One region of the Halomonas sp. GT genome, then DNA from elsewhere that is predicted to be linked to it. Evidence: predicted binding sites of a transcription regulator. Region 1 holds the regulator's gene; each other region holds the start of a gene.

Region 1 (7,749 bases):
CATTGATCCGCCAATGCGATTCAGGCGAAAAGGAGGCCAATATGGCACAAGCATTTGATGCAGCGGCCCAGCAGGTACTGTTAACGCAACGCGCTGAAGAAGCACTTGCGCTAGCAAAAAAATTAGGCGCAGATGCTGCTGAAGTCGGCGCTAGTGTAGATCAAGGCCTTGGGATAAGCGTGCGTCTTGGTGAGGTGGAAACTGTCGAACTTTCACGTGATCAAGGAATTGCCATTACGCTATATGTTGGGCAGCGCAAGGGCAGCGCCTCGTCTACCGATGCCAGCAGTGCGTCAATTAAAGCCACGGTGGAGAAGGCCCTGGCAATTGCTCGTTATACAGGTGAGGATCCTGCCGCAGGGTTAGCAGATGCGTCGCTAATGGCAACTGACCTGCCTGATCTTAAAGTACATTATCCATGGGCGTTGACGACAGACGAAGCAATCGATTTGGCGCTGGCGTGTGAGAAAGCAGGGCGTGATGTGGTGGGGATTCACCAGTCGGAAGGCGCTTCGCTATCTAGCGGTGAGGGAGTGCGAGTTTACGCTAACAGCCACGGTTTCCTCGGTACCCAGAAAGGCAGTAGTCATTCACTTTCCTGCATGCTGATTGCACAGGATGAGAAGGGGATGCAGCGCGATTACGATTATACTTCGGCTCGTAATCCTGCCATGCTTCGAGACCCTGCGGAGGTTGGCCGCGAAGCGGCGTCACGCACGCTACGTCGGTTAGGTGCTCAACGGCCGCCAACAGGCACCTTCCCGGTGCTATTCGACCCGTCACTTTCCAGCGGCCTGGTAGGTCACTTAATGGGGGCGTTGGCAGGTGGAGCGCTTTATCGCGAATCCTCTTTCTTATGTGATCGTTTAGGTAGCTCGCTATTCCCGAGCTGGTTTGGCCTGGAAGAACGGCCTATGGAGGTCGGAGCGACGGCTAGCTCGCCGTTTGATGCTGAGGGCGTTCAGACTCGCAACAATCGCTTTATTGAGCAGGGTAGCGTTGCCAGCTATATGCTGTCTGCTTACAGTGCGCGGCGCTTAGGCATGCAATCTACAGGTAATGCTGGCGGTGCGCGTAATTTACGTTTGTTAGCGCCGCTGACGCCCCGCGATGACTTGCTGAAGCAGATGGGGCGTGGCATTTGGGTGACTGAACTAATGGGGCAGGGGGTTAACGGCGTAACAGGCGACTATTCGCGAGGCGCTGCCGGCTTTTGGGTTGAAAATGGCGAAATACAGCACCCTATTGAGGAGTTCACCATTGCCAGTAATTTGAATAGCATGTTTGCGGGTTTGGTAGCTGTCGGTGATGACATTGATACCCGTGGCAGTATTCACACGGGTAGCTGGCTAATTGATGCAATGACCGTCGCTGGTAACTAACAACGGAGGTAACAGTTCAGTTAACACGTTGGCTGACGCTGTTTTACTGATGTTAGTGGTCTTCATCAAAACGTGCGTCGAACAGTGCTTCAATGGCCTCTAGTGCTTGTTCGGCGTCGTCGCCTTCCGCATGGATTCTAAGTTCAGTGCCACAGGGAGCGGCCAGCATCAATAACGACATAATGTTGGCCGCATCTGCCATTTGCTGTTGTTTGTAAACGTGAATATTGGCCGAAAACTGTTGGCCACACTTGACGAGTTTCGTCGCTGCACGAGCATGAAGGCCGCGCTGATTAGTGAGTGTTAAGGTTCTTTCTGGCACTCTGGTTCCTTTTTGCCGAGTGGGGTCGTGAAGAAAAAGCGTTGCTTATTGTGCGTTTGTTGAAGGCGAGGATGTGGAGGGCTGCTGTTCACTAAGAGTGTACTGCAAGCCTAGCTCACGATGACGGAGTTGAACCTCTCCCGCTTGTTTAACCAGCATTTGCGCCAGTTGTTCCACCATATAGACAGAGCGGTGCTGCCCGCCGGTACAGCCAATAGCAATCGTCATATAACTGCGCTGGCTATTTTGGTAAGCGGGTAGCCACTTTTCCAACCATGTCTGGATATCATTGCGCATTTCTTCTACGACGGGATATCCCTTCAGAAAGTTGATGATGTTCGCGTCACGCCCAGTGTATTGGCGCAGCGTAGGGTCCCAGTAGGGGTTTGGTAAGCAGCGCACGTCAAAGACGAGATCGGCATCAAGTGGGACACCGCGTTTATAGCCAAATGACTCTAGGGTCAGCGTTAATCTATCTTCACGCTGTTGGGCAACTTGATCCGTTATCCTGCGGCGGAGGTCATGAACCGATAGACGCGATGTGTCGATCATTAGGTCAGCAAGATCACGGATGTCGAGTAGGGTTTCTTCTTCTTTATTGATGGCCTCTTCAAGCGTCATGTCACTATCACGCGTAAGAGGGTGACGACGACGCGTAGCTGAGTATCGCTCAAGAAGAATTCTGGCATCGGTGGTTAGATAGATAACCTGGAAGTGAATGCTTTTCTGACGCAAAGATTCAAGCATTTTTGGCAGCTGCTTTAGCGCAGCTGGTAAATTACGCGCATCGATACTTACCGCTAGTTGGGGACGTGCGCCTTGCTCACGAAGCTCATCCACAAGGGAGCCGAGTAGCATGGCGGGCAAATTATCGATGGCACAATAGCCAAGATCTTCTAACGCTTGTAAGGCGATAGATTTACCGGACCCTGAACGGCCGCTAATGATCACCAGTTGCATAGAGTTTCTCTTGGCATGCCAATAAAAATGGAGGTTAACGTTAAATTAGTAGGCAGTGTCTAGCGGTGGACCATCTAGGTAACAGATTGTTCACGAATTTTTGCTGTTATAAGGTCCAATAGCTCACGCTGGCTAGCCGCTTTACGAAGCTGCTGACGTGTGTCAACGCTGTTCATGATAGACGCTACTTGCCCTAATAAGGCTAAGTGCGTGTCGTCTGCCTCTTCGGGAACTAAAAGGACGAAAACAAGATCGACGGGATCGCCATCGATAGCATCGAAATCCACGGGCTCAGCTAACTTTAAAAAACCAGCGATAGGTGAGCTGCAATGAGGGCTACGGGCGTGAGGAATAGCAACGCCGTTGCCTATTCCAGTGCTGCCCAGGCGCTCGCGACCAATCAGGCGGCTGAAGACTTCTTGGCTATCTAGGCTTGGCGTGTTTTGCGCAATAAAGGTGCTGAAAAACTCCAGCACTCTTTTTTTGCTGCCCCCGGGGACGTCATACAGCACGCGCTCCGGGGGAAGAATAGTTTCCAACGTCATTGAGTTAACGCACGCCAGCGCCTTGGGCGCGAGCTTGTGCTTTTTCCTTGTGTTTAACGAGTTGACGGTCAATTTTGTCCGCTAGTGCATCAATCGCAGCGTACATATCGTTGTCTAATGCTTCTGCGTGTAGATCGGCACCTGCAGCATGCAGGGTGCAGGCAGCTTGCTGACGCTCCTTTTCAACAGATAAGGTCACTTGTACGGTGGTGATATTGTCATAATGGCGCTCAACGCGTTCCAGCTTCTCATTTACATAGTCACGCAAGGCGTCAGTCAGATCTACGTGATGACCAGTGATATTTACTTGCATTGACGTGCTCCTTATCCATCGGACTGTTCTTCGATTGTAACCCTTTTTGCGCTATTGCAAAGCCCTTAGACAGACTTTGTTCGTTAGCACTGCTTTATTAGCGTAAACGGCGGCGTTCGCTTGAAGAGGGTATGCCCATCGACTCGCGATATTTGGCCACCGTTCGCCTTGCCACACTAATGCCACCCTCTTCCAATAGCGACACGAGGCGGCTGTCTGAGAGAGGTTTCCCGGGCGGTTCATCTTGCACCAGTTTTTTGATTCGAGCCCGGATGGCGGTGCTGGAGTGACTGTCACCGCCGTCCTGGTTACTTACTTGGCTTGAAAAGAAGTATTTGAGTTCAAACACTCCGCGCGGAGTATGAATGTATTTCTGGGTGGTGACCCTGGAAATAGTGGATTCATGCATTTCTACGGCGTCTGCGATATCGGCTAAAATCAGCGGTTTCATGGCTTCTTCGCCGTGTTCCAGAAAGCCTATCTGGCGAGCTATGATTTCTCGGCCCACCCGCAGTAGCGTATCATTTCGGCTAGAAAGGCTCTTGATGAGCCAGCGAGCTTCTTGAAGATGCTCTTTTAAAAATTGGTTATCCTGGCTCTTGTCAGCCCGTTTGATGAGGCTTGCGTAGTCAGGTTGAATGCGTAAGCGAGGCAACGCCTCTGGGTTTAGCTCCAGGTGCCATCCTTCGTGGTCATGGCGTACGACTAAATCTGGCGTTACATAGCTGTCATCGGTGTCGCCAAAGGCACTTCCTGGGCGAGGATCAAGGCTGCGGATCAAGCGAATTACGTCATCAAGCTGCTCATCATCCAGACTTAACCGCCGCTTTAGCAGACGCACATCATCTTTGCCGAGTGCTTCAAGAAATTGACGTACTAACCGCTTGGCAGGCATGAGCAGCGGTGTATCTTCGGGTAGTGAAGCGAGCTGCAGCATTAAGCATTCCCGCAGGTCGCGAGCAAACACGCCGGTTGGCTCAAACTGTTGAAGACGAAGCAAGGTTGTTTCAACCTCACGTTGGCTAAGGCCTTCATGTCCTTGGGCTTTAAGTCCTTCGCGAAGGTCATTGAGAGGCTGGGTTAAGTAGCCATTGGCATCCAGTGCATCGATAAGGCTTTCAGCAATGGCATGGTCGCGTGGCGAAAAGTCTGTCATGGCGAGTTGCCAAAGTAAGTGGCCATGCAAACTTTGGCCAGCAGCTTGCCGCTCAAAGTCAGGCCCTTCGCTGCTGACACCATGGCTGCCTAGGTCTTGGTAAGTGTCTGACCAATCGCTGTCAGTAGAGAGTTCGTTAGGAATGCTTTCAGACCATTCAGCTTCCTGGGGTTCACTAACGGCCTGTTCGCCGAACTCATCTTCCTGCTCAAGCATAGGGTTGGCATCAAGTGCCTGCTGAATTTCTTGACGGAGGTCCAGCGTTGATAGCTGTAACAGGGCAATGGCCTGCTGCAGCTGAGGTGTCATGGTCAGCTGTGTACCGATACGCAATTGAAGAGAAGCTTTCATGACCATCTGAGAACCACTCGTTAATCAGAAAGCTCCACCCTAGTGCGAGTTATGGCTTGGTGCAAGTGCAATAAGCATGCCACCAATACTATTTTTTCTGCAGGTGACTGTTTACAGGCGGAAATCAGCCCCCAAATAAACGTCTCTAACCCGCTGGTTGTTGAGAATTTCCTGAGGTGGACCACTGGCGATGATATGGCCGTCACCTACAATGTAGGCGATATCGCAAATATCTAGTGTTTCCCTGACGTTATGGTCAGTAATTAACACGCCGATATGACGTTTTTTGAGGGCTCGAATGATCGTTTTAATATCGCCCACTGAGATTGGATCAACGCCGGCAAACGGCTCATCAAGCAGGATAAAGGCAGGCTCTGTCGCGAGGGAGCGAGCAATCTCAACACGTCTACGCTCTCCGCCCGAAAGACTCATGCCGAAGTTGTCACGAATGTGTGTGATGTGGAAATCTTCCAGTAGCGACTCAAGGCGCTGCTCCCGGGCGCTACGATCGAGTTCTTTGCGAGTTTCCAGAATGGCCATGATGTTGTCAGCGACGGAAAGTTTGCGAAAAATAGAAGCTTCCTGAGGCAAGTATCCAATGCCTGCCATTGCACGTTCATGCATGGGCGCATGGGTTAAATCAAGCTCATCAATGCCAACCTTTCCAGCGTCAGACTTTACCAAACCGACGATCATATAAAACGATGTCGTTTTGCCTGCGCCATTGGGCCCCAGCAGCCCTACCACGCTGCCTTGAGATATCTCTAGATTAATATCCTTAACGACACGGCGGCGTTTATAGCTTTTGGCTAAGTGATGGGCATAAAGTGTTTTTATCGGCGCTGTTTCTGATGCTGGTTCTGAGGCTGTGGTTTGAGGTGCAGGCTCTGCGTTATTTGTCGCCACTGGGCACTCCTATTGTTCCGGCTGAAGAGTCATGCGGATACGTTGTGGTTCACCACCACTAACATCGGAACGTGCCTGAACCACACCTTGGTCGATAAAATACTCTAATCGCCCACCTTCAAAACGGTCTGCTTGCTGAGTCAGTTCCGCTTGGTCAATTAGCTCTACCCGACGCTCGGCAACATGATAAATAATGCGCTTCGCCCAGCCTTCCATTGGGCTTGCTTGGTCTTCGAGCTGGTTGCGTATATAGGCGCGTCCACCGGTTGCAACAGCGCGCGATAGTTCGCCAGCATCGTTGCGTTGAATCTCCACGCGATCGCCGCGCAGCTGCATATTGCCCTGCCGAATATCGACGTTGCCAGAATACACAGCGGTGCCTGCTCGTTGATCGAGATCTAAACGGTCAGCCTCTACTTCTACGGGGGCTTGGCTTTGCGCCATAACCGGTAGCGCTGCCGCTGAAATGGGTAGCGCAATGACGAAGAGTGCCGTGCGAATAAGAGCGTTCATCGCGACTCCTACTGAGAACGAGTGGCAGGCGGGTGAACGCCGCGCACGTTATTGGTTAAGCGGATCTGGCTATCATCCAGCCATACATCCATACGTGTAGCGTCTATGCGCTGTGGCGGTTGCTGAAGTATGGTTTCGGCATCGCTCCAAGCATGACGGGTGATGCCATCATAATGTAGTAACTCTGTATTCAACTGCCAGCCTTCATCAGGTGCAAGTAATTGGGCTGAGCCAGCTAAAGTGAGTGCCTGCGTGTCAGTATTTAGAGTGCCGGTCTCCGCTGTCGCTAGCCATTGACGCTCTTCGCTATCAAATAGTATCGCCCTGGGTGAGATGACATCGGTCATTGCCGTTTGAGGGGTATGGACTAAGCGTGGCGTCGTCAGCGATTGTTGGATAGCACCGGTGTCACCAAACAGAGTTATTTCTGCATTTTCTAATACATGGCCGGGCTCTTGAGCGCGAGCCTCAGGGTCGATTGATTGGTCTTGAGGGCCGCGCGGATCTAGCCACACCAGCACGCCACCTAAGGCAAGTACCATGGCGGTTATCCAAACGCGTTTCTTAACCCAAAAGCGCATTACGATTGGCCGTGTAGATACGTATCTAAGACAGCGTCCCAATGGCCTTGAGACATCAATAAAGTGTCGCAGATTTCACGTACAGCGCCGTGGCCACCAAGCCGGTCGGTGATCCAGTCTGCATGGGTATGCATATAATCCGGAGCATTAGGGACGGTGATGCCGACACCAGATCGTTTGATAGGAGCAAGATCTGGTAGGTCGTCACCACAATAAGCAACTTGTTCTAGCGTGATATCAAGGCGTTGGCATAGCGCGCGTAGCGTAGTGAGTTTATCTTCACACCCTTGGTAGACATGGCTAATACCCAAGGAGGCAGCACGTTGGCTGACCATAGGGGAATCACGTCCAGTAATTAACGCAACATGAATACCGACACGCTTCAATAGTTTGAGGCCATGGCCATCTTGGGTATGAAACGCTTTGATTTCGATACCGTCAGCTTGAAAATAGAGGCGACCATCGGTAAGTATGCCGTCAACATCAATGGCAAGTAATTTTACGCGGCGAATCCGGTCTTGTAGAGCGTCAGGTAGGGCCATGAAGCCTCCGTTATTAATTTTTGAAAAGAACGATTAAATGACACCGCTAGCAAGTAAGTCATGCATATGCAGTGCACCAATGGGGCGCTGCTGATCATCCACGACTGCCAGTGCGGTAATTCGACTGTCTTCCATGATGCGTACTGCTTCAGCCGCTAACACATCGGGGCCGATACGC
Region 2 (7,749 bases), 1.9 Mb from region 1:
GTTTCATACGGCTGAGCCGCAGGGAATGATTGAGTATCGGGTGCAGCATGCCAATGGTGAATGGCGTTGGCATTTTACGAATGGTGCGCCGGTGCTGGATGAGCAGGGGCAGGTCACCAGCTTTTTAGGTATTTCGCACGATATTACTCCGCGCCGCGAAATGGAGGAGCGGGTGCGCCGTTTGGCTCAGCAGGATTCCTTAACGCAATTGCCCAACCGGGCGCAGTTTTTTGCGCACTTAGCTGACGCGCTTGAGGGGTGCGAGCGGGAAAACCGCCAATTGGCGCTGCTGTTTATTGATTTGGATAATTTTAAACCTGTAAATGATCAGATGGGGCATGCGGTTGGCGACCAGCTATTAGTGCAGGTTGCTCAACGTATGAGACATCGGTTGCGTGTGGATGACTTGGTTGGGCGAATTGGTGGCGATGAATTTGTGGCGATGCTGAGTGGGCCAATAATGGCTAGCGAAGCGTTAGGTGTCGCTAGCCAACTGTGCGATTCATTAGCAGAGCCGTATTTACTGGATGGTTGTCAGGTCATTATTTCGGCAAGTATTGGTGTTGCCGTTTATCCGCTGCACGCCAGTGAAGAAGCAGCCTTGGTGCACTGTGCCGACCAAGCGATGTACGTTGCAAAAGCCAACGGTCGTAACCAAGCGGTACTTTATTCAGCCACGTCATCGGCAGGTTGATCGATATGCTGAAACATAAAGTTTAAGGCGGCAGGGAGGCTGGCTCGCCATACGCGCCAGGTGTGGCCACCGGGGTAAAGATCAAGTCGCACGTCGCCCGGTTGAATGCGTTCCATCGTTTGGCGTAACAAGCGGGCGTGAAATTCTGCATCGTAAACATCGCTACGCCCCGCACTGATATAAAGCGGCACGGGCGATATGTCGCGCTTTCCCGTGGTTCGCGGCGTGACGTGTAATCGGTAATTTTCTAGGTGGGCCGTGTAATTAAGCGCTTCCCAGCGTTCGCGGTCAAATTGACCTTGTTCATTTAAAAATGCTGGGTGTCGGCGTGCTGATGAATTAGCAGGCGGCGTTGGTGCGTAACTGGCCGGGCTTAGGGCGGCAGCGGCTGCGAACAGCTCGGGGCGCTCTAGGGCAAAATTAAGCGCGCCGTAACCGCCGGCAGACAATCCCGCAACGCCTCGCAAGTGGCGTTCACTCCCGACATGGTAGGTGCTTTCAATATGCGGCAGTAAGTCGTCAAAGAACGCGCTGCGTGCTGCCTCGTTGTAACCATCTACCCACCAACTGCGGCTGCCGGGCATGATAAATACCGTCGGGGGCAGGTGGCCAGCTGCGATTAAGCGGTCAGCTGTTTGGGGGAGTTTGCCCCGTGTCACCCAGTCTTTCTCGTTTCCAAACGATCCATGAAGTAAATAAACCACTGGGTAAGGCGTAGACGCTTCCGTGTCATAGTTATCAGGTAAATACACGGTATAAGGGTAGTCATGGCCTAAGGTGGGCGAGAAAAACTGTTGGTAAGAAACATCGCCTGCTAAGGCGTGAGTGCTTAATAAAAGCCAACTCACTAGGCCCGTAATATGTCGTGTTAGCAGGGTAACGGGTCTTGCTGTTGATGTTCCAAACACGAAGCCTCCCGGAATTTAATGGCGTTAGTGTAGTCGGACAACGCAGAGTGAGTCCCTGTTCAATTTACTGAAGGTAGCAGCCAACGGACTGATGCCAAGGAATCAGAGAGGGAGCGGATGCAAAAAATCGAGGAGATTTATTGGCTGCGTGCTTACGGGTGTATCGCGGTATTCCTGTTTCATTGGTTGGATCACTTGAATCAGCGCGTTGATAATGTAGTCACCGACCTAATGCGACTTCCTCTGGTGCTGGGTACACCCATATTTTTGTTTATCTCGGTGTTTGTTTTTGCCGTTCGATACGATAAACAGGTACCTCCTGGTTTTCTTCTTCAGCGCGTTAAATACGTCATGCTGCCTTATTTGGTGTACGGCTTTATTTACTCGACGGCAGAGTGGGTGCGGTTAGCGAATAGCGATAACCCTGTTGGTTTTATAAACAATGCTAAAGAGTATTTTATTTATGCGGGATGGCATGGCTATTTTTTGATTATTGCCATGCAGTTTTACGCGGCTTATTGGTGCTATACCCACTTCCGATTGTGGCGCTTTAATCCTGTGCCGTGGCTCTGGGGTGGGTGCTTAGTTAGCATGGCATACTGGGGGTTGGCGTATTGGTTGGACGTTGAGCCGCCTGGATATCTGTTATGGATTGCGCCGTTGGGGTGGATATATCTGTTTTTTCTGGCGCTGGTGTTAGTTCGCTATTACCCGCTGGCCCCTCAAGCTGATCCGTTTGAGCAACCTAAATGGATGCAAAGCTTGTCGCATCCCTTTTGGCTACTTGGGTTTGTGGCGTTGATTGTTGCGCTCACGTTCGCAGGTTGGATAACTTTCTCTTCAAAAGAGGTGTGGGTAATACCTTTCTTTGTACTGTTTACACTCTGGTTAATGCATTACTTAAAAGGTCGTAAAGCGCCACGCTGGATACGTTATATCAATGCGTATTCGTTCGGTATTTATTTGGCCCATCCTATGTTTTTTGCCTTAACTGATGTCGTCGTTGGACCTTTTACATTGCCGCTCATAGCCTATGCTGTGCTGTTAATTCTTGTCGGCGGTATTGGCTCTATCGTGTTGAATAATATGGTTAACACCACGACGGTGGGGGCAATGCTATTTGGCAAGCGTTTGAACGTCTAAGCAGCAGGAGATCTTAAGCCATAAGAGACGTTAAGTATCCGTATGTGAGTTCGGGGGAGGACGAGAAGGCTTATTACTCCTTGATGGCGAGTCACGGGTAAGTCCTGATGCTTCTAGGCTGAAGGTTTGTAAGCGGGTAGGACACGCATAAAGACGCTGTAATAAATCAGCAAGTGCTGTTTCATCTAGCTCTGGGTCTAAGCCTCCTAAGCGTTCTAACCACGTGCGCCGGATGGCTATGTAGGGAGGAACAGCAACACCAGAGCCTAGGAAGCACTGAAGTAACCGTTCTGATAGGCGGGGAGGTTCGCTGCCAATCAAAAAAGCATCCAGCGTGTACGTGTCTAGCTGGGGGTAGAGTAAACACCACAGTTTGGCTGCTAACGCCCGCTGCTGCATCGCAATCAGCAGCCAATCAGCTTGGCTGAGATACGCTGCTTGATTGATCCTTGCGCCTAATGGCTGGGAAGGCGTAACCAGAAAGTGAACGCGGTAGCGTTGCTCAATGTCTGGAATGCGTAGATCGGCGGTGGCGCTGGTCACGATAATGGGAAGTATGTGGTCTGCTAAGCCTGTTTGCCGAATAGCGCGTAGGTGACGTGGTAAAAGGGCACCTGTGACTGACGCATCAACAATAAAGCAGACCGTGCCCATGTGAGTGGCTTCCTGTGTTATGAAACCTGTTTGTTATAAAGCCTATCTATTTGTAATCAATTGTAGGTGTGAGTTTCTTTTGGTATCAAGCTAAAGTTTACGGTGATGAGGAAAATAATTGGCGCTTATGATGCACTATATTGGTGCTTATCGGTCTCTGATTGATCTTTATTGGTGCGATTTTCTCAGTAACGTGATTTTTTAGGGCTGGATCCGTTCTTTCTCAAAGCATTTTGCTACATGAAGAAGCACGATGTTTTCTTTTTTATTTTTTATAAAACAATGGCTTGCTATTTTTTTATGCCATATTGGTGCAGAGTTGGCATGTTCCGTGCTTTGTATTAGCCAGCGGCTAGCGGGTCGTAGGCAGATGCCTCTCGGCGTGCTACAACGATAGCCGGTTTGTTTAATAACTTTTTTATCGGTAGCTTACTGTCACAAGCTTAAGCCACGTTCATACCGGAGGACACTATGTCAGCCAAGACTCTCGCGCTAATCGAAGAACATGATGTTAAATGGGTAGACCTGCGTTTCACCGACACGCGCGGTAAAGAGCAGCACGTCACCGTACCGGCACGGGACGTGGACGAAGAGTTTTTCGAAAATGGTCAGATGTTCGATGGTTCCTCTATTGAGGGCTGGAAAGGCATCAACGAATCCGACATGATTCTGCGCCCTGAAGATGGTACTGCTTTCCTCGACCCCTTCACCGAAGACGCTACCCTTATCTTGCGTTGTGACATCATTGAGCCTGCTACTATGCAGGGTTATGACCGTGACCCGCGTTCCATTGCCAAGCGCGCAGAAGCTTACCTGCAGTCCACTGGCTTAGGCGACACCGCTTTCTTTGGCCCTGAGCCTGAGTTCTTCATTTTCGACGAAGTCCATTGGAAATCTGACATTCAGGGTTCCATGTACAAAATTACGTCTGACGAAGGCGCTTGGGCGACCAGTAATCAGGTGGAGGGCGGCAACTTGGGTCACCGTCCGCGCGTTAAAGGCGGCTACTTCCCCGTTCCCCCGGTTGATAGCTTCCACGATATTCGTGGTGCAATGTGTAACACCCTGGAAGCGATTGGCCAGACCGTTGAAGTTCACCACCACGAAGTAGCTAACGCGGGTCAGAACGAAATCGGCGTTAAATTCAATACGCTGGTGAAGAAAGCTGACGAAGTTCAGGAAATGAAATACGTGATCCACAACGTGGCCCACGCTTACGGCAAAACCGCTACGTTCATGCCGAAGCCGCTTGTAGGCGACAACGGGTCTGGTATGCACGTACACCAGTCGTTCTGGAAAGATGGTCAAAACCAGTTCGCGGGTGATGAATACGCTGGTCTTTCTGAAATGGCGCTTTACTACATTGGTGGTGTTATCAAGCACGCCCGTGCTCTGAACGCTTTCACCAACGCATCGACTAACTCGTATAAGCGTTTGGTGCCAGGCTTCGAAGCGCCGGTTATGCTGGCTTACAGTGCTCGTAACCGTTCTGCCTCTATCCGTATTCCGTATACCGCTAGCCCGAAAGGCAAGCGTGTAGAAACACGTTTCCCTGATCCGACGGCTAACCCGTACTTAGCATTCTCTGCCTTGTTGATGGCGGGTATCGACGGTATTAAAAACAAGATTCATCCTGGCGATGCTATGGATAAGAACTTGTATGACCTGCCGCCTGAAGAAGGTAAGTCAGTACCGACCGTTGCCAACAGTCTGGATCAAGCGTTGGAAGCACTCGATGCAGACCGCGCGTTCTTGACAGAAGGTGGCGTGTTCACTGATGAAATGATCGATGCATACATCGACCTCAAGATGGAAGAAGTAGAGCGCATTCGCATGACTACTCATCCAATTGAGTTCGATATGTACTACAGCTGTTAATAACGGCTATTAAGAGCAGGTTCTAAGAACAGTTTTTAAGAATAATGGCTTTTAAGAACGGCTTTTATGAACGGCTTTTAAGAAAGAACCGCTGCTAAAATCACCTTTGCGGTGTGATTAGCCTGAAAACCCCGCCAAGGCGGGGTTTTTTTATGGTAGTAAGCCAAGAAGGTGCGCCAGTAACGATGAGGGGGCTACGTTATGCAATATAAAGTGTGTTTATCCACAGGGGCTACGCTACTGCTATGCCTGTGGGTAAGCGCTGCGCAGTCGCAAACGGTGTACCGCGTGGTAGATGAGCAGGGTAATGTGACGTTTACCGATAACCCTGAGCGTGGCGGCGAAGTGATGACGCTTGCGCCATTGCCCAGTGTCTCCACGTCACCGCCCCCCGTCACATCGTCACCACGTCGACAAGGTCATCCTGGGCAGCCGTTTATGCCCTACGACCGTTTTGTGATCGAGGTTCCCCGGGCAGAGGCGTCACTTCAGAACGACCATACCGCGGTGGTGGTAAATGTTGCCCCACCGCTTCGAGAAGATCATCGTATTCAACTGCGGGTGAACGGTGAGATAAGTCAGTCGGCGCTGCATAGTGATGCTTTCTGGCTTGCAGGTTTAGCGGCTGGCCAGCACCAGCTGCAAGCAGAGCTACTAGACAGTGCAGGGCGTGTTCAGCACCGCACTGTTCAGGTGAGTATTTTTATTGCTGATTAGCCATATGCACTATAATGGTGCAATGGGTAGCGAGCTGACAGCCCGGACTGCGCTATAACAGCTCGCTACACCCCCGCCCCCTGCTCATTAGCCGTGCAAATCGTCGTTTGTGCTGAATTGGCGCGCTTTTTGCAGTTTCTCTTTCATACGCTCGATAACGCTAATTTTTACAGCGATGCTTCAGGATACGTCATGTACCAGCGCTTACTTGAACACCTCACCACCGCAGTCTTACTGCTAGACGGTGAACTCCGCGTTTGCTGGATGAACCCGGCAGCGGAAGCGCTGCTAGCGGTGAGCTTTAGCCGTGTGCAGGGCATTAGTTTAGACACGCTGCTAGGGGGCGATGAGAGTATTGATGATGTCCTCGCCAAGGCGCGGGATGCCTTTCATCCCTATACCCAGCGCGAAGCACGCATTACGCCGCTGAACAGCGAGTCATTGACGGTGGACTACACGGTGACCCCGCTTTCTGCCGATGAACTATTACTTGAAGTAGAGCCCCGTGATCGGCTAATGCAGATCTCCCGGGAAGAAGCGCTGACCACCCGGCAAGAGACGATCAAAGTATTAGCGCGGGGCTTGGCTCATGAAGTTAAAAACCCCTTAGGTGGGATACGCGGTGCTGCCCAATTATTGGAGCGCGATCTAGACGACCCTGCACTACGTGAATTTACCCACATTATTGTTGAAGAGGTGGATCGGCTGCGAGATTTGGTCGACTCCATGCTGGGCCCCAATCGCATTGTCAAACATGAGCCGGTCAACATCCATAAGGTGTTAGAGCGGGTGCGAGCACTGCTGATTGCCGAGCATCCTCATGTTGAAATTCGTCGTGACTATGACCCAAGTCTGCCGGATCTGTCTGGCGATGAATCTCAAATGATCCAAGCGTTATTGAATGTGGCACGTAACGCGGTACAGGCCATGAGTGATGCAGCAACACCTTCGCCGGAGCTTACGCTGCGCACCCGAGCACGCCGCCAATTTACGCTGGGGGCTGAACGCCATCGTTTAGTCAGTGAAGTGGGGGTCATTGATAATGGCCCTGGCATACCTGAAACGTTACGTGAAACGCTTTTCTATCCCATGGTTTCTGGGCGCGCTGAAGGTAGCGGCCTAGGGCTATCGATTGCTCAGTCGATTTTGCACCAACATCAAGGATTGATCGAATGCGACTCACGCCCTGGACATACCGAATTTCGTTTACTGATTCCATTGGTTGTTAATTTCACCGGAGAAGCGTCATGACTGAGGCGACACAAACCGATGTAGCACGAGTGGTTATTGTCGATGATGACCGCGCCATCCGTTGGGTATTAGAGCGGGCCTTAGCGCAGCCAGACCTGAAGGTAGAGTGTATTGAGCGTGCGGATACCGCGCTGGAGCGATTGTTAGAAAATCCACCGGATGTATTGGTGACTGATATTCGTATGCCTGGCATTGATGGGCTGGATTTAATGTCCCGGGTACGTGATGCGCACCCTGACTTGCCTGTGATTGTGATGACCGCGCATTCGGACCTCGACAGCGCCGTGGCCTCTTACCAAGGGGGGGCATTTGAATACCTGCCTAAACCTTTTGATGTGGACGAAGCGCTGGCGCTGGTGCGACGTGCGGTAGCTCATGCAAGAGAGCGTCAGCGCCCGGTCAGCGTGCCGGAAGGATTGAGCGCAGAGATTATTGGTGAAGCACCTGCTATGCAGGAAGTGTTTCGCGCCATCGGGCGGCTTTCCCACTCCCACATCACGGTGT
Region 3 (7,749 bases), 1.5 Mb from region 1:
GGCAAATACTTCCAGCAATCACAAATAAATGCCAAATGGCGTGATTGTAGGGGATGGCACGCACGGCATAGAAGATCACCCCTAGCGTGTAGATGATTCCCCCTGCGGCAAGCAGAGCGATGCCGGCCACTGATAAATTGGCCGCCATCTCTCTAGAGGCCAGGACGATCATCCAGCCCATCAGTAAATAGATAGTCACGCGTAGTACCGCGAAACGCTGTGGCCATAGCAGTTTGCAGCCAATCCCCACTAGTGCTAGCGACCACACGGCAGTAAATAAGACCCAGCCTGTGGTGCCGCGCATATTAACGAGCAGAAAAGGCGTATAAGTACCCGCGATAAGTAAGTAAATTGCACAATGGTCAAGCAGTTGAAAGCGTTGCTTCCAGCGCCGATGAGATATGCCGTGATAGAAAGTCGAGGCAGTATAAAGCAGAACTAACGTGGTGCCGTATAGGCTTAGACTGACAATTTTCCAAGGGTCGACATGCACGGCCAAGCTTGCTACTGCCAGCAGCACGACCATACCCACCAAGCTAAACACAGCACCAACCCCGTGGGTAATGCTGTGTAACCACTCTTCGACAATGCTGAACTCACCCTGCTGAGGCAGTACGTCATGCCGTTGTTCATCTAGAGCTTTCATTGTGGGCCACTCTCCTAGGTTTAAAAAAACCTAATAACTTTATCGCCCCTTACGCTTGTATCAGCCTTTACGTTCAATATCCACGTCACTGGCCTGGGTAAAGTCATCCAGCGCCATCATATGACCAAGTTTGCCAGCTTTGGTTGAGAGATAGTGTTCATTGTGGGGATTTAGGCCCGTAGTAATCGGTAGGCGCTCAACCACATTCACCCCGTCGCGGGTTAAGGCATCTACCTTCCGCGGGTTATTGGTCATCAGCTTTAATGCCGTGATACCCAAGTGGTTAAGCATTGGCACACACAGGTCATAACGACGCATGTCTGCACCAAAACCAAGCTGCTCGTTGGCTTCGACCGTATCAGCACCTTGGTCTTGCAGATGATATGCACGGATTTTATTCAGCAGCCCAATTCCTCGCCCTTCCTGGCGCAGGTAGAACAGCACACCACGCCCTTCTTCGGCAATGCGCTTGAGCGCTTCTTGCAACTGATAACCGCAGTCACAGCGCATTGAGAACAGCGCATCGCCGGTTAAACATTCAGAATGCACGCGTCCCAGCACCGGCTCGCCGCCGCTCACATCACCTAGCGTTAAAGCGATATGGTCTTTACCCGTGGCTTCATCTTCGAAACCGTGCATGGTGAATGTGGCCCAAGGCGTGGGCAGCCGGGAAGCGGCAATGAAGCGAATGGTCACAGGTTACCTCGTTGATTAACCAAACCAGCTAACCACACCGGTGTTGGAAAAATAAGAAAACAGTTTACCAGGAAGCAGCGGTGGCCTCACGGTCTCAACAGGGAGAGACGTTTTTAAGTACGTTTTTAAGTACAATTGCTATCTTCAAGCACAGTTATCTTCAAGTACCGTTATCTTCAAGTACAATGACTCCCTTACAATGCGGGCAAACTTCTCAAGAGCAAGTGTTTATGACCACCACACCTTTGCAAAACGACCGTTTTCTTCGTGCGCTGGCTCGCCAGCCCGTCGACCGCACTCCGGTGTGGATGATGCGCCAAGCAGGCCGTTACCTGCCAGAATATCGCGCCAGCCGCGCCGATGCTGGCAGCTTTATGGATCTGTGCCGCAACCATGACCTAGCCTGCGAAGTAACGTTGCAACCCCTTGAGCGTTATCCGCTAGATGCCGCCATTCTATTCTCCGACATCCTCACAATCCCGGATGCGATGGGCTTGGGGCTCTATTTCGAAACCGGCGAAGGCCCTAAATTCAGAAAAACCGTACGCACCCCAGAAGAGGTGGCGGCGTTAACAGTGCCCAATGCCGAGCGCGATCTCGACTATGTGATGCGCGCCGTATCGACCATTCGTCGTGAACTGAACGGCCGGATGCCGTTGATTGGCTTTTCGGGTAGCCCCTGGACGTTAGCCACCTACATGGTGGAAGGCGGTTCTAGCAAAGATTTCCGCCATCTGAAAACCATGCTCTACGATACGCCAGACACCATGCACCAATTGCTAGATACCCTGGCACAGTCGGTAACCGACTACTTAAACGCGCAAATTCGCGCTGGCGCTCAAGCAGTACAGATTTTTGACACCTGGGGTGGCGCACTATCTACCCCCGCCTACCTGGAATTTTCGCTGCGCTACATGGAGCAAATTGTCTCCGGCCTGATTCGTGAACACGATGGTCGCCGCGTGCCGGTCATTCTGTTTACCAAGAATGGCGGCCAGTGGCTGGAACATATTGCCTGCGCCGGCGCCGATGCGCTAGGTATCGATTGGTCCACCGAACTTTCCGACGCCCGCGCACGGGTAGGCCATAAAGTGGCGCTGCAAGGCAATCTCGACCCGAATGTGTTGTTCGCACGCCCTTCTGCCATCCGAGCCGAAGTTGCACGCGTGTTGGAAAGCTATGGGCACGGCCCGGGCCACGTCTTTAACTTGGGCCATGGCATCAGCCAGTTCACCAACCCCGATCACGTCACCGCCTTTATGGAGGCGCTGCACGATTTAAGCCCGCAGTATCATCAAGGCATTCCTACCCAAACGAACGCCCCGCGTCCAGGAGCAAAGTAATGAGCGATTTACGCGACGACCAGTGGTTTACCGAAGTGTTTGATAGCCACGGCAGCGCTTTCTCGCTGAAAGTCACTGAAAAGTTGCTGGATGTGCAAAGCCCTTACCAGCACTTGGAAGTCTATACCACGGAGACCTACGGCAACCTGATGGTGCTAGATGGCTGCGTGATGCTGACCGATCGCGACAACTTCCTCTATCATGAAATGATAGCCCACCCCGCACTGTTCACCCATCAAGATCCCAAACGGGTGGTGATTATTGGTGGCGGCGATTGCGGCACATTAAAAGAAGTATTACGCCACCCCAGCGTTGAAAAAGTGACACAAATCGATATCGATGAAGAAGTGACTAAGGCCGCCGAGCGTTTCTTCCCAGCGCTGGTAGAAGCTAACGGCGACCCACGTGCTGAGCTGCTGTTCGCTGATGGTGTGAAGTGGGTAGACGACGCTGCCGATGAGAGCATCGACGTGCTGATTATCGACTCTACCGACCCAGTCGGCCCCGCAGAAGGGTTGTTCAAAACTGATTTCCTGAAGCGTTGCCACCGTATTCTAAAAAATGGCGGCGTGATGGTGCAGCAAAGTGAATCACCGCTTTACCACAGCGGCTCTATCATTCGCGAACTGCGTAACGATATGCGTGAAGCAGGCTTTGATAGCGTGGCAACGCTGCCCTTCCCACAGCCGGTGTATCCGTCTGGCTGGTGGAGTGTCACGTTGGCCGGTAAAGCAACCAGCGTTGAAAGCTTCCGCGAACAGGCTGCCGCTGAGCACGAAATGCCGCTACAGTACTACACAGGTGATGCTCACCGTGGTGCACTATCGCTGCCGCCTTTCATGCGTAAAGCCTTCGCATAACGCTGCGACTGCGAATAGCCAAAAGGCCGAGCATTGCTCGGCCTTTTTTATGGGCTTACGTTTTTGAGCTTACGCTTACTTGCCCTTTCACGTTAAGGAATAACAAATGAAAACCGTTCGTTGGTTGGGATTAGGAATTAGTGTTTTAGTACCCGCGATGGCCATGGCCAGCACGCTGGAAACCGTTCAGGAGCGCGATAGCGTGCGCTGTGGCGTTAACGCTGCCCAGCCAGGCTTTTCATCATTAGATGACAACGACCAATACCGGGGCCTGGACACCGATGTATGCCGTGCCATTGCCGCTGCGGCGCTTGGCGACGCGACAAAAGTAGATTTCGTGCCACTCGACTCGGTAGAGCGTTTCACTGCTTTGCAGTCTGGCGAAGTCGATGTCCTATCACGCACCACGACCTGGACCTCAAGCCGTGACACAACGATGGGAATGAACTTTACTGGCGTGAGTTACTACGATGGCCAAGCCTTTATGGTGGCCAGTGATCTTGGCGTGCAAAGCGCCAAAGAACTCGATGGCGCGGCAGTTTGCACCCAATCCGGCACTACCAGCGAACTCAATCTTTCTGATTACTTTCGTATCAACGACATGACCTATGACACCGTCGTATTTGATGCACCCGAACAATCTATTGCAGGTTTTGAAGCAGGCCGTTGCGACGTTTTAAGCTCTGATGCTTCCCAGCTTTATGCTCAGCGGATGCAGCTTGCTGATCCCGACATGGCGGTCGTGCTTCCTGACATCATCTCAAAAGAACCCCTTGGCCCAGCCGTTCGTCAAGGTGACGACCAATGGTTCAATCTTGTGAAGTGGTCGCTGTTTGCCATGCTAAATGCGGAAGAGCTGGGCATTACACAAGCTAACGTAGATGAACAGCTTAATTCGGAGAATCCTGATGTCATGCGCCTGCTTGGTCAAGATGGTGACTTTGGTGAGCCAATGGGCATCAATACCGATTGGGCGTACCAAATCATCAAGCAGGTGGGTAACTACGCCGATATCTTTGATAGAAACGTCGGTGCTGACTCTGACTTCAAGATTGCCAGAGGCTTAAACGCCTTGTGGAAAGATGGTGGCATTCAATACGCACCCCCTATTCGCTAATCCTGTTTATCTTTCAAACCCGTTAATCTGTAACGCTTAAACCTACTATTCTAAAACTATCAGCAACGTTAGCGACTCGCACCAAAATAGAGCAATCGCTAGTCGCTAATGTTCCTTTTTGCACCAATACTTTCGTATACAGCTGGCATTTTGCGTTGAAAAGCGCTGAATTTGACGACATATCCTTTCTGGCACCTTCCTTGCTAGCTTTTAGTGTCATGCATCTGCATGCATAACGACATTAAATCGAGTAAGGGGAACGACCATGATGAATAAGAAACACTTGGTACTACTGGCCTCTGCGGGCGCTATCACGTTGGCCGGTGTCGCCACTGCCCAAGCTGATACGTTAGAAGACACAATGGAACGTGGTGCAGTACAGTGCGGGGTCAGTGACGGCCTGCCAGGTTTTTCCGCCCCGGACGATGAAGGTAACTGGCAAGGACTCGACGTTGACGTATGCCGTGCCGTTGCAGCTGCCGTTCTCGGCGATGCGGATGCGGTGAACTATATTTCTCTGAACGCTGTAGAGCGTTTCACTGCCCTACAATCTGGTGAAGTGGACGTACTTTCACGCAACACCACGTGGACCACCACCCGTGACACGACGCTGGGCCTCAACTTCACTGGCGTTAACTTCTATGATGGCCAAGGCTTTATGGTCTCCCGCGACCTGGGTATTTCCAGCGCGTCTGAACTGGACGGTGCCGCTATTTGTATTCAGTCTGGCACCACGACTGAGTTGAACCTAGCAGACTACTTCCGTGCCAACGGCATGGAATTTGATCCCATCGTTTTCGATACCTCTGAGCAAACCGTTGGCGGCTTCCAAGCTGGCCGCTGTGACGTTCTCACTTCCGATACTTCCCAGCTAGCCGCACTGCGTATTCAGCTAGACGACCCGTCTGGCGCGATGATTCTGCCTGACGTTATCTCTAAAGAGCCGCTCGGCCCGGTGGTACGCCAAGGCGACGATGTATGGTTTAACATCGTGAAGTGGTCGTTATTCGCCATGCTTAACGGCGAAGAGTATGGCGTCACCAGCGAAAATGCCGAAGAAATGCTCAACTCTGATAACCCTGATGTTGCCCGCCTGCTTGGTCAAGATGGCAACTACGGAGAAGGTATGGGCTTAGAAGCTGATTGGGCCTACAACATCTTGAGCCAAGTCGGTAACTACGGCGAAAGTTTTGAGCGCAATGTGGGCATGGACTCCCCGCTTGAGATTGAACGTGGTGTTAACGCCCTGTGGAACCAAGGTGGTTTCCAGTACGCACCGCCGATTCGCTAAGCGTCTCGTTTGACCCCGGCCCGCCGCCCCATTCTTCCAGGGGCCTTGGCGGGCCATTTGATTGATCGTCCGTACCGCGGAGACGCCTTCCATGTCCGTAAGTCCTAACACTCGCCCCGCTGGCCACAAGCCGCCGTTTTGGCGAGACCGTGCCAAACGTGCGCTTATCTTCCAGCTGCTGCTCGTCGCTGCTGTGGCAGCCTTTTTGCTCTACATTGTCGGTAATGTCCAAGACAACTTATCCGCACGTGGTATCACCACCGGGTTTGGTTTCTTGGGCAACACCGCAGGCTTTGGAATTGTGCAGAGTCTGATCGACTACTCTTCCCAAAGCACCTATGGCCGCACCTTCCTGGTCGGCTTACTCAATACACTGCTGGTAGGTGGCCTAGGGGTATTGGCTGCCACCATCATTGGCTTTATTGTTGGCATCGCCCGCCTGTCGCCTAACTGGCTACTGGCGCGCTTAGCCACCGCCTATATCGAAACCTTCCGCAACATTCCGCTGCTGCTGCAAATTTTCTTCTGGTACTTTGCCGTACTACGTACGCTGCCAAGCGCGCGGGAGAGCATGGCATTTGGTGAAGCTATTTTTCTCAACGTGCGCGGGCTGTACTTACCCCAGCCGCTGTTTGAGTCTGGTTTTGGCTTAATTCCCCTTACCTTTCTTGTCGCCATTGCTGCCAGTATTGCCCTGGTGATATGGAACAAGCGTCGCCATGAAGCCACCGGTAAACGCCTGCCGGCCTATTGGATTTCGTTTTTACTGATTTTTGGCTTACCGCTATTAGTGCTCGTTGCCACCGGTGTGCCGGTTACCTGGGAAATGCCGGAACTACGCGGCTTTAATTTCCGTGGTGGTATTACGGTGATCCCTGAGTTCCTCGCGCTTTGGCTTGCCCTGTCGATCTATACCGCCTCCTTTATTGCTGAAATTGTCCGCTCTGGTATTCAGGCAATTTCTCACGGGCAAACAGAAGCCGCCCAGGCGCTAAGCCTGCCGCGCAACTTGGTTCTTCGTCTGGTGGTTATCCCTCAGGCGTTGCGCGTCATTATTCCACCGCTAACCAGCCAGTACCTGAACTTGATCAAGAACTCATCGCTGGCAACCGCCATCGGTTATCCCGACCTTGTCTCGGTGTTTGCTGGCACCACGCTGAATCAGACTGGCCAAGCCATTGAAGTCATTGCGATGACCATGGCGGTCTACCTAACCATCAGCCTGCTGGTGTCCATGTTTATGAACTGGTTCAACGCCCGAGTGGCACTGGTTGAACGCTAGGCCGACGGTGAGGATGTTTACATGATCCATAATCAAACAATCATTAAAGAGCGGCCAGCCCCCAGTAGTTCTGTCGGGGCGGTTGCTTGGCTACGCGCCAATCTGTTCAATGGCCCGATCAATACCATCTTTACCCTGATCGGGCTTTACATACTGTATTTGCTTGTTGTTCCCACCGTTCAGTGGGCGTTTTTGAATGCTGACTGGATAGGTACCACACGGGATGACTGCTCTCGGGAAGGAGCTTGCTGGGTCTTCATCAATGCACGCTTTACCCAGTTTATCTACGGCTTGTATCCCCGTGAAGAAATCTGGCGAGCCAACATAGTCTTTGCTGGCTTCTTTACGCTGATAGCCTGGCTAGCAATTCCCCGCCTGCCCCTCAAACGTTGGGTGGCGGTATTCGCTCTCGTCGGTTTCCCCATCGTTGCTTATGTGCTGCTGCACGGCGGCTACTTTGACATGCCTCGCGTGCCCACGCACCGCTGGGGTGGCTTAATGCTGACCCTACTGC

The links. The regulator sigma-54, encoded in region 1, starts transcription at its own class of promoters, with help from an activator protein. The targets are predictions, from matches to a motif close to TGGCACNNNNNTTGCTNT.
Region 2: glnA (glutamate--ammonia ligase) is a predicted target of sigma-54. The motif match lies at 3,720-3,737, and genes of this name have one in related genera.
Region 3: B6A39_RS17735 (amino acid ABC transporter substrate-binding protein) is a predicted target of sigma-54. The motif match lies at 4,852-4,869, and genes of this name have one in related genera.

What each region holds. Positions count from the first base shown of each region.
Region 1 is NZ_CP020562.1:2,467,297-2,475,045, reverse strand. It holds gene pmbA (metalloprotease PmbA) at 42-1,382, shown strand; gene B6A39_RS11620 (HPr family phosphocarrier protein) at 1,435-1,704, opposite strand; gene rapZ (RNase adapter RapZ) at 1,750-2,664, opposite strand; gene ptsN (PTS IIA-like nitrogen regulatory protein PtsN) at 2,739-3,209, opposite strand; gene hpf (ribosome hibernation-promoting factor, HPF/YfiA family) at 3,214-3,522, opposite strand; gene B6A39_RS11600 (RNA polymerase factor sigma-54) at 3,620-5,035, opposite strand; gene lptB (LPS export ABC transporter ATP-binding protein) at 5,141-5,866, opposite strand; gene lptA (lipopolysaccharide transport periplasmic protein LptA) at 5,945-6,448, opposite strand; gene lptC (LPS export ABC transporter periplasmic protein LptC) at 6,457-7,029, opposite strand; gene B6A39_RS11580 (KdsC family phosphatase) at 7,029-7,571, opposite strand; gene B6A39_RS11575 (KpsF/GutQ family sugar-phosphate isomerase) at 7,605-7,749, opposite strand, start outside.
Region 2 is NZ_CP020562.1:231,747-239,495, forward strand. It holds gene B6A39_RS01135 (sensor domain-containing diguanylate cyclase) at 1-694, shown strand, start outside; gene B6A39_RS01140 (alpha/beta hydrolase) at 667-1,602, opposite strand; gene B6A39_RS01145 (acyltransferase family protein) at 1,720-2,745, shown strand; gene B6A39_RS01150 (hypothetical protein) at 2,776-3,399, opposite strand; gene glnA (glutamate--ammonia ligase) at 3,871-5,277, shown strand; gene B6A39_RS01160 (DUF4124 domain-containing protein) at 5,479-5,994, shown strand; gene glnL (nitrogen regulation protein NR(II)) at 6,187-7,245, shown strand; gene glnG (nitrogen regulation protein NR(I)) at 7,242-7,749, shown strand, end outside.
Region 3 is NZ_CP020562.1:3,919,531-3,927,279, forward strand. It holds gene trhA (PAQR family membrane homeostasis protein TrhA) at 1-646, opposite strand, end outside; gene ribA (GTP cyclohydrolase II) at 707-1,342, opposite strand; gene hemE (uroporphyrinogen decarboxylase) at 1,573-2,685, shown strand; gene speE (polyamine aminopropyltransferase) at 2,685-3,545, shown strand; gene B6A39_RS17730 (amino acid ABC transporter substrate-binding protein) at 3,652-4,662, shown strand; gene B6A39_RS17735 (amino acid ABC transporter substrate-binding protein) at 4,928-5,953, shown strand; gene B6A39_RS17740 (amino acid ABC transporter permease) at 6,045-7,235, shown strand; gene B6A39_RS17745 (amino acid ABC transporter permease) at 7,257-7,749, shown strand, end outside.